DNA from 2 places in the Bacillus sp. JJ1566 genome. Region 2 is predicted to be linked to the other one. Evidence: riboswitches for the same ligand, from Rfam matches in the RefSeq annotation. Region 2 holds a riboswitch; the other holds the start of a gene.
What was found. Region 2 has a riboswitch for lysine ahead of V7112_RS04395 (aspartate kinase). Riboswitches for the same ligand answer to the same signal wherever they lie in the genome.
Positions count from the first base shown of each region.

Region 1: it holds a riboswitch for lysine, as region 2 does, so the genes downstream of both, V7112_RS07390 (transporter substrate-binding domain-containing protein) here and V7112_RS04395 (aspartate kinase) in region 2, are expected to answer to the same signal.

Region 1 is NZ_JBALOP010000015.1:3,315-6,817, reverse strand. It holds gene V7112_RS07400 (DUF2935 domain-containing protein) at 1-757, shown strand, start outside; gene V7112_RS07395 (hypothetical protein) at 1,063-1,614, shown strand; lysine riboswitch at 1,764-1,944, shown strand; gene V7112_RS07390 (transporter substrate-binding domain-containing protein) at 2,048-2,884, shown strand; gene V7112_RS07385 (amino acid ABC transporter permease) at 2,950-3,503, shown strand, end outside.
Region 2 is NZ_JBALOP010000007.1:48,001-51,503, reverse strand. It holds gene V7112_RS04400 (YslB family protein) at 22-477, shown strand; gene V7112_RS04395 (aspartate kinase) at 567-1,811, opposite strand; lysine riboswitch at 1,910-2,089, opposite strand; gene uvrC (excinuclease ABC subunit UvrC) at 2,157-3,503, opposite strand, start outside.

The DNA.
Region 1 (3,503 bases), on a different contig from region 2:
TAGAATCATGAAAGAGCATTCTTTATTTCTTCGATTAGGTTTTAGAGCAGAGGACACCCAACTAATACAGGAGGCAAATCAGTTTTATCGATTATTTGAACACATCGAACAAACTGCACATTTTTTTAATAATCAAACTGACCCGGAACAAATAAGAAGATTTAATTCAGAAGTACAACAAGCTGCAGCCAATATTTTCGCCTTTAAACGGAAAATATTAGGATTAATACTCACCTGTAAATTGCCAGGGGCAAATAATTTCCCGCTGTTAGTTGACCATACGAGTAGGGAGGCAAATTATTTTCGAAAACGATTAATAGAATTAAATGAAGGAAAATTAAAATCGCTTCCTGATGCCATTATTAAAGAGAATGTTTTCTTCTTAAGGATAATGGCAGACCATGCCAAATTTATTGGTCATCTCCTTGACCCGTCCGAAAGGAAGCTGGTAGATTTGGCACGGAATTTCAGCAATGATTTTGATCAATTGCTGTATCAAGCAAGGGATTTAGAATCTATGAAACCGCAATCTCAAACTGCTCCCCTTTTAGATCAATTCCTTGACCAAAATCGGGTGTCAGTCTCATCTCTTAGGGATTTCAAGAAAACAGCCAGAGATTTAATTGAGCAATGTAAAATAAAGAGCATCATCCATCCCCTTTTAGCAGACCATGTTTTCCGCGAAGCTGATAGATTCCTAGAAATCATTGATATGTTTGACGCTCACCTTACAGGAGGTAGCTCACAACCAAGATAATCTTAGTTTAAGAATATAGATTGTGATTGCAACGTGTAACGAGTTTAGATGAAACATGATAATAAAAGGTTGGATTCTGTCCAACCTTTTTTGTTTTAACTCATTATATTCATTCCTGGATTTCACTTGCTTTTTTAACCGTTAATCACTACCCCAACGTTTATATGCAAAAATTGTCCGGACATGAATTCGATTATGACTCTTTGCAAATTCACAGTCTTATTTCAAGAATCAACAACCTGTTAAATAAAACACCTTCATATTTTTGAACACCTGGGCATTTACTTTTACAGGGGGTGGTTTTAATGAATGCAAACGAGCAGCCTCAATTTCGAATATTTTCTAAAACCAGCAAACTTGTGTTTGGAGCATTTTTGGCTGCATTTGCAGCCATTTTTCAGTCTGCAGGCGTATTTGGAGGATTTGGTTATGTCTTCAGTATGTTAACAACTCTTCCAATTCTCCTGTCCTCAATGATGTCAATCAGGATTGGGATCATGTCTTATGTAATAACGATTTTACTACTCATGATTTTTCAGCCTTCTGAGTTGTTTGTTTTTCCTTTTACTACAGGTTTATTAGGGATTAGCTTGGGGATAGCATTTAGGATATGGAAAAGCCGACTCGCAATTACTTTATTTGGTGGCATTGCATTAGCAATAGGAATTATGGCTTTGTTGTATGTATTTCATTTTCCTGTTTTAGGCCCATCTGTTACAGGAGAATTTGATGAAAAAATAGTTATTCTCATCTTACTATTTTCCGTTTTTTATAGCTGGCTTTGGGTGGTTTTGGGGAGGAAAACTGCAAAACTTTTCTTAACATCTATCAAAAAATCTGGCACCTCTTTTAAATAAGTTGTCTTTAAAATTCAATAAACGCCGTCTTTGTTGATGTGAGATGTTGAAAACAGTGGATTACTAGATATTGCTAAAATGAAAGGGTTGACTAATAGTTAGGTATTATTGTAGTATAAAAAATAATTGAATAAGACCTCACTTTTTAATAGTGAGGTAGAGGCGCGGTATTTAACAGTCTTTAGTGGAGCTTGAGAAGCAGTGATGCTAAGGAGAAGGAAATGTCGCCGAAGTTTGTAATATTCTCAGTATTACATGCTGGGTCTGTAGTTAAGAGCTGCAGGACTGTCTCAATAAACCCCCAGTTTATTGAGTTGTGCTATCTCATTTGGGATAAAAGAGAGGACTTTAGGGCAGCTATACAGCGACTTGAGTACATCTCAGGTCGCTTTTTTTATGTCGAAAATTATCAAAAAATAGGAGGAAATTCATTATGAGAAACAAGTTATCATTATTCATAGTTTTACTGATTTCAAGCATTTTATTATTAGCAGGATGTGGGACAAGTAATAGTTCTAATTCCGGTTCATCAGAGGATAATACATTTAAGGTCGGCCTTGAAGCAGGATATGCGCCATTCAACTGGACTCAAAACGACGATTCCAACGGTGCAGTAAAAATCGATGGATCTGCAGAGTATGCAGGTGGATATGATGTAGAAATTGCGAAAAAAGTAGCTGAAGGATTAGGAAAAGAATTAGTGATTGTTAAAACAGAGTGGGATGGCCTTGTACCAGCATTAACATCTGGGAAAATTGATGCAATTTTAGCTGGTATGTCACCGACTGCAGAACGTAAAGAAGCAATCGATTTTTCAGATAATTACTACACATCAAATCTAGTAATGGTCGTGAAGAAAGGCAGCAAATTTGAAAATGCCACTTCTATTCAAGATTTCAAGGGAGCAAAAATTACAGCTCAATTAAATACCTTCCACTATTCAGTGATTGATCAAATAGAAGGTGTAGATAAGAAAACGGCGATGGACAACTTCCCGGCAATGAGAGTTGCTCTTGAATCAGGAATAATTGATGGATACATTTCAGAGCGTCCTGAAGGAATTAGTGCTTCATCTGCAAATGAGAACTTTGTCATGGTTGAGTTTGAAGAAGGCTTTACAACTTCAGAAGATGATACAGCAATTGCTGTCGGACTTAAAAAGGGCAGTGAATTAACAGATAAAATCAATGAAGCTTTAGCAGGTATTTCAGAAGAGGAACGTACAAGCATTATGGATTCAGCAATTAAAAATCAACCAGCAGCACAATAAAAGTTACTTCAAACCGACTGTTTATCAAACTACAGTCGGTTTTAAAGAGTAAAGGAGGAAAAAAGATGAGTTTTGAGTGGGTCATTCGAATAATCACAGAAAACTGGCCAATGTTCCTTCGTGGTGCTGGTGTAACACTTTTGATTGCTTTGATTGGGACGGTCTTTGGGGCAATAATCGGATTGTTAGCTGGAGTGGTTCGCACAATTCCAATGCCTGAACGTGGAGTGAACAAGATATTTTTAAAAGTGATTAATGTAATCCTTTCAATCTATATTGAATTCTTCCGTGGAACACCGATGATTGTACAAGCGATGGTTATTTATTATGGTTCTGCATTAGCATTTGGCATAGATATGAATGTGTTTGTTGCAGCGATTATTGTTGTATCGATTAATACAGGAGCATATATGGCTGAGTATGTTCGTGGTGGAATTGTTTCGATTGATAAAGGACAGTTTGAAGCAGCACATGCGATTGGAATGAATCATTTCCAAACGATGTGGAATGTTGTATTGCCACAGGTTATTCGTAATATTCTGCCTGCAACTGGCAATCAATTTGTCATTAATATTAAAGATACGTCCGTTCTGAACGTGATTTCAGTGACAGAATTATA
Region 2 (3,503 bases):
ATGGAGAAAGAGGGGAATGCAGTGAAGAACATTAACATCAATGAACAACATGTAAATTCAAATGAACAGACCGTTTCTGTTTTTGGGTATGAACTCATACGTGAAATTTTAATTCCAGATTTATTTGGAAAAGAAACTCCACAGATTTTATACTGGGCTGGAAAAAATCTTGCCCGTAAATTCCCCTTACCAACGATTGAAGAAATTATTTCGTTTTTTCATGATGCTGGATGGGGAGACCTTAAGGTAGAACGTTTGGATAAGAATTCCATCGAATTTCATTTGGATGGTACAATCGTGTCTTCTCGTTTTAAACGAAAAGATATTTGTACATTCCAACTTGAATCCGGTTTTCTTGCTCAACAAATTCAACAACAGAAAAATCGAATCACTGAAAGCTTTGAACAACAAAAAAGACGAGCGCAAAAAATCATATTTACGGTAAAATGGGACCAAAAAGACATTACCGAAGATTAAAAGCCTGCACACTTCGTGCAGGTTTTTTATATTGAAAAGGGCGCCCAATGGATAATAATTTCCTTTGAACGGCCCTTTTTGAGTTTATATTATAGTTTAACTTTTGCTTTTTCTTCTTCAACAGCAGCTAAATTATATGAGTCATGTAAAGCTTCAACCGCGAGAACCATACTTCCTTGATCAACAACAGTAGAAACTTTGATTTCCGATGTACTTACCATTTTTACTTCAATGTTTTCTTTTGCAAGCACCTGGAACATATCAGCCGCAACCCCTGGATTTGAAACCATCCCAGAGCCTACAATCGAAACCTTTGCTAAACCATCTTCATGCTGGATACTTTCATATTTTAATAAATCTTTGTTATTTTCTAATACAGCTAGAGTATCGCGTAGATCTGGTGTTTTTACTGAAAATGAAATATTGGTATGATTTTCATCAGTTTGGTTTTGAATGATAATATCTACGTTAAGACCATTCTTTGCGAGTGTACCAAAGATGGTTGATAGTGTGTGTAATTCATTTGGTAAGCCAGATACTGTAACCCGAGTAATCTGGTCTTCAAAAGCAATTCCCCTAACAACAAGATTCTTTTCCATTGAAACTTCCTCCTCAATAATGGTTCCATTTTCTAGCTCTAAGCTTGAACGAACTTCAAGCGGCATTTCAAAATTTTTCGCAAATTCTACTGCACGTGGATGAAGCACACCCGCACCCAGGTTTGCAAGCTCAAGCATTTCATCATAGGAAACGGAATGAAGTTTACGTGCAGATGGAACTACACGAGGATCAGTCGTATATACACCTGTTACATCTGTGTAGATATCACATTTGTCTGCATTTAATGCTGCAGCAAGTGCAACTGCAGTTGTATCAGATCCTCCTCGTCCAAGAGTCGTTATATCTCCAGAACTACTAATTCCCTGGAACCCTGCAACTACTACAATTTTTCCTTCTTTTAGGCTGTCCTTTACTCTTGAAACTTCAATATTCTCAATGCGGGCATTGCTATGTATGGCCTCAGTTTCAATACCAGCCTGCCAGCCTGTATAGGATACAGATTTATAGCCTTGCTCTTGTATCGCCATTGATAAAAGGGCAATTGTTATTTGTTCGCCTGTACTTAACAGCATATCCATCTCACGTTTACTCGGCGTACTTGTAATTTCATTTGCTAAGGTTACAAGTTGATCTGTAGTTTTCCCCATTGCTGAAACAACAACGACAACTTGGTTTCCTGCTTGCACTTCTTGAATAACGCGATTTGCAACATTTTTGATTCTATCTGGTGACCCTACTGAGGTGCCTCCAAACTTTTGTACGATGATCCCCATGCTCTGCTCTCAACCCTTCTTTTTGAATTTCTGGATAATAAAAAACAGCAATGAGATTATCTCATTGCTGTGATATACGTAAACAAAAACGTGTCACATCGTGAGATAGCTCTCCAAGATTAATTCATCTTGACAATCTTACGTCTCTTAAACATAAGACCAGCAAAAAAAGAGATGAGTCCTTTTTTCACTTCGGCGAACTTTCCTTTCTGCAATAATCATAGGGTCTCACTCCCCTCCAATTGCATACTGATAAAGATCGCACCTCTATCATCACTTCAACGTAATGAAGTGTAATATTATATTAGTTAGGATTATATCAGAGTATTTTTAAAATAGCAACGACTATTCCTTTAATTTTTCAAAGATTACTTCAGCGGTAGGACGAGGAATATTGGCCTGTTGGATTTCCTCAATACTTGCTTCCTTCAGCTTCTTGATTGAACCAAAATGCTTTAGCAATGCTTTCTTTCGTTTTTCCCCGACTCCAGGAATGTTATCAAGCACAGATTGAAAGGCACTTTTTCCACGGACTTGACGATGAAAGGTAATCGCAAAACGGTGAACTTCATCTTGAATCCGTTGGAGAAGATAAAATTCCTGGCTATTTCTTGGCAGTTCCACGATTTCAGGTGGGTCGCCTATTAACAATTCTGAAGTTCTATGCTTATCGTCTTTTGCCAACCCAGCTAAAGGAATTTCCAAACCTAACTCATTTTCTAGAATATCTCTTACTGCAGCAAGATGACCTTTTCCTCCGTCAATGATGATTAAGTCAGGTAAGGGTAGATTATCTTTGAGAGCACGACTATATCTTCTCCTGACAACCTCTCTCATTGATTCATAATCATCAGGACCTTGAACTGATTTAATTTTATATTTTCTATATTCTTTTTTATCCGGTTTTCCATCCGTAAAAACAATCATTGCTGAAACAGGGTCTGTTCCTTGGATATTCGAGTTATCAAACGCCTCAATCCGATGGGGCGTGTATATTCCCAGTTGTTGGCCTAAGTTTTCAACCGCCTTGATTGTCCGCTCTTCATCGCGCTCAATCAGAGCAAATTTCTCAGTTAACGCGATTTTGGCATTTTTCCTTGCTAATTCCACTAGTTGTTTTTTCTTTCCTCGACTAGGCTGTTGAACGTTTACCTCTAGTAATTGCTCAGCAATCACATGGTCAATTGAACTAGGAAGTAGAATTTCCTTTGGTTTAAAATGATTTTCTTTTAAATAGAATTGCCCAAGGTAGGTTAGGAAATCCTGTTCAGGCTCATTATAGAATGGGAATAAAGAAACATCCCGTTCTATTAATTTCCCTTGTCGGATAAAAAAGACTTGAACACACATCCAGCCTTTATCATAGGAATAACCAAAAACATCACGATCGATAAAATCGGTCATCGTCATCTTCTGTTTTTCCATCGTTGTTTCAATACTTGTGATTTGATCACGGTATTCTTTTGCTCTCTCAAAATCAAGTTCTTCTGAAGCCTTTACCATTCGTTCTGTTAGCTCTGCTTTGATTTCCTTATACCCACCATTTAGAAAGCGAATGATGTCGTCTACCATTTTTTTATTTGTTTCATCAGTTACCTCGTTCACACATGGAGCAAGACATTGACCGATATGATAGTACAAACAAACCTTATCTGGTAGAGTTGAACATTTTCGTAAAGGATAAATCCGATC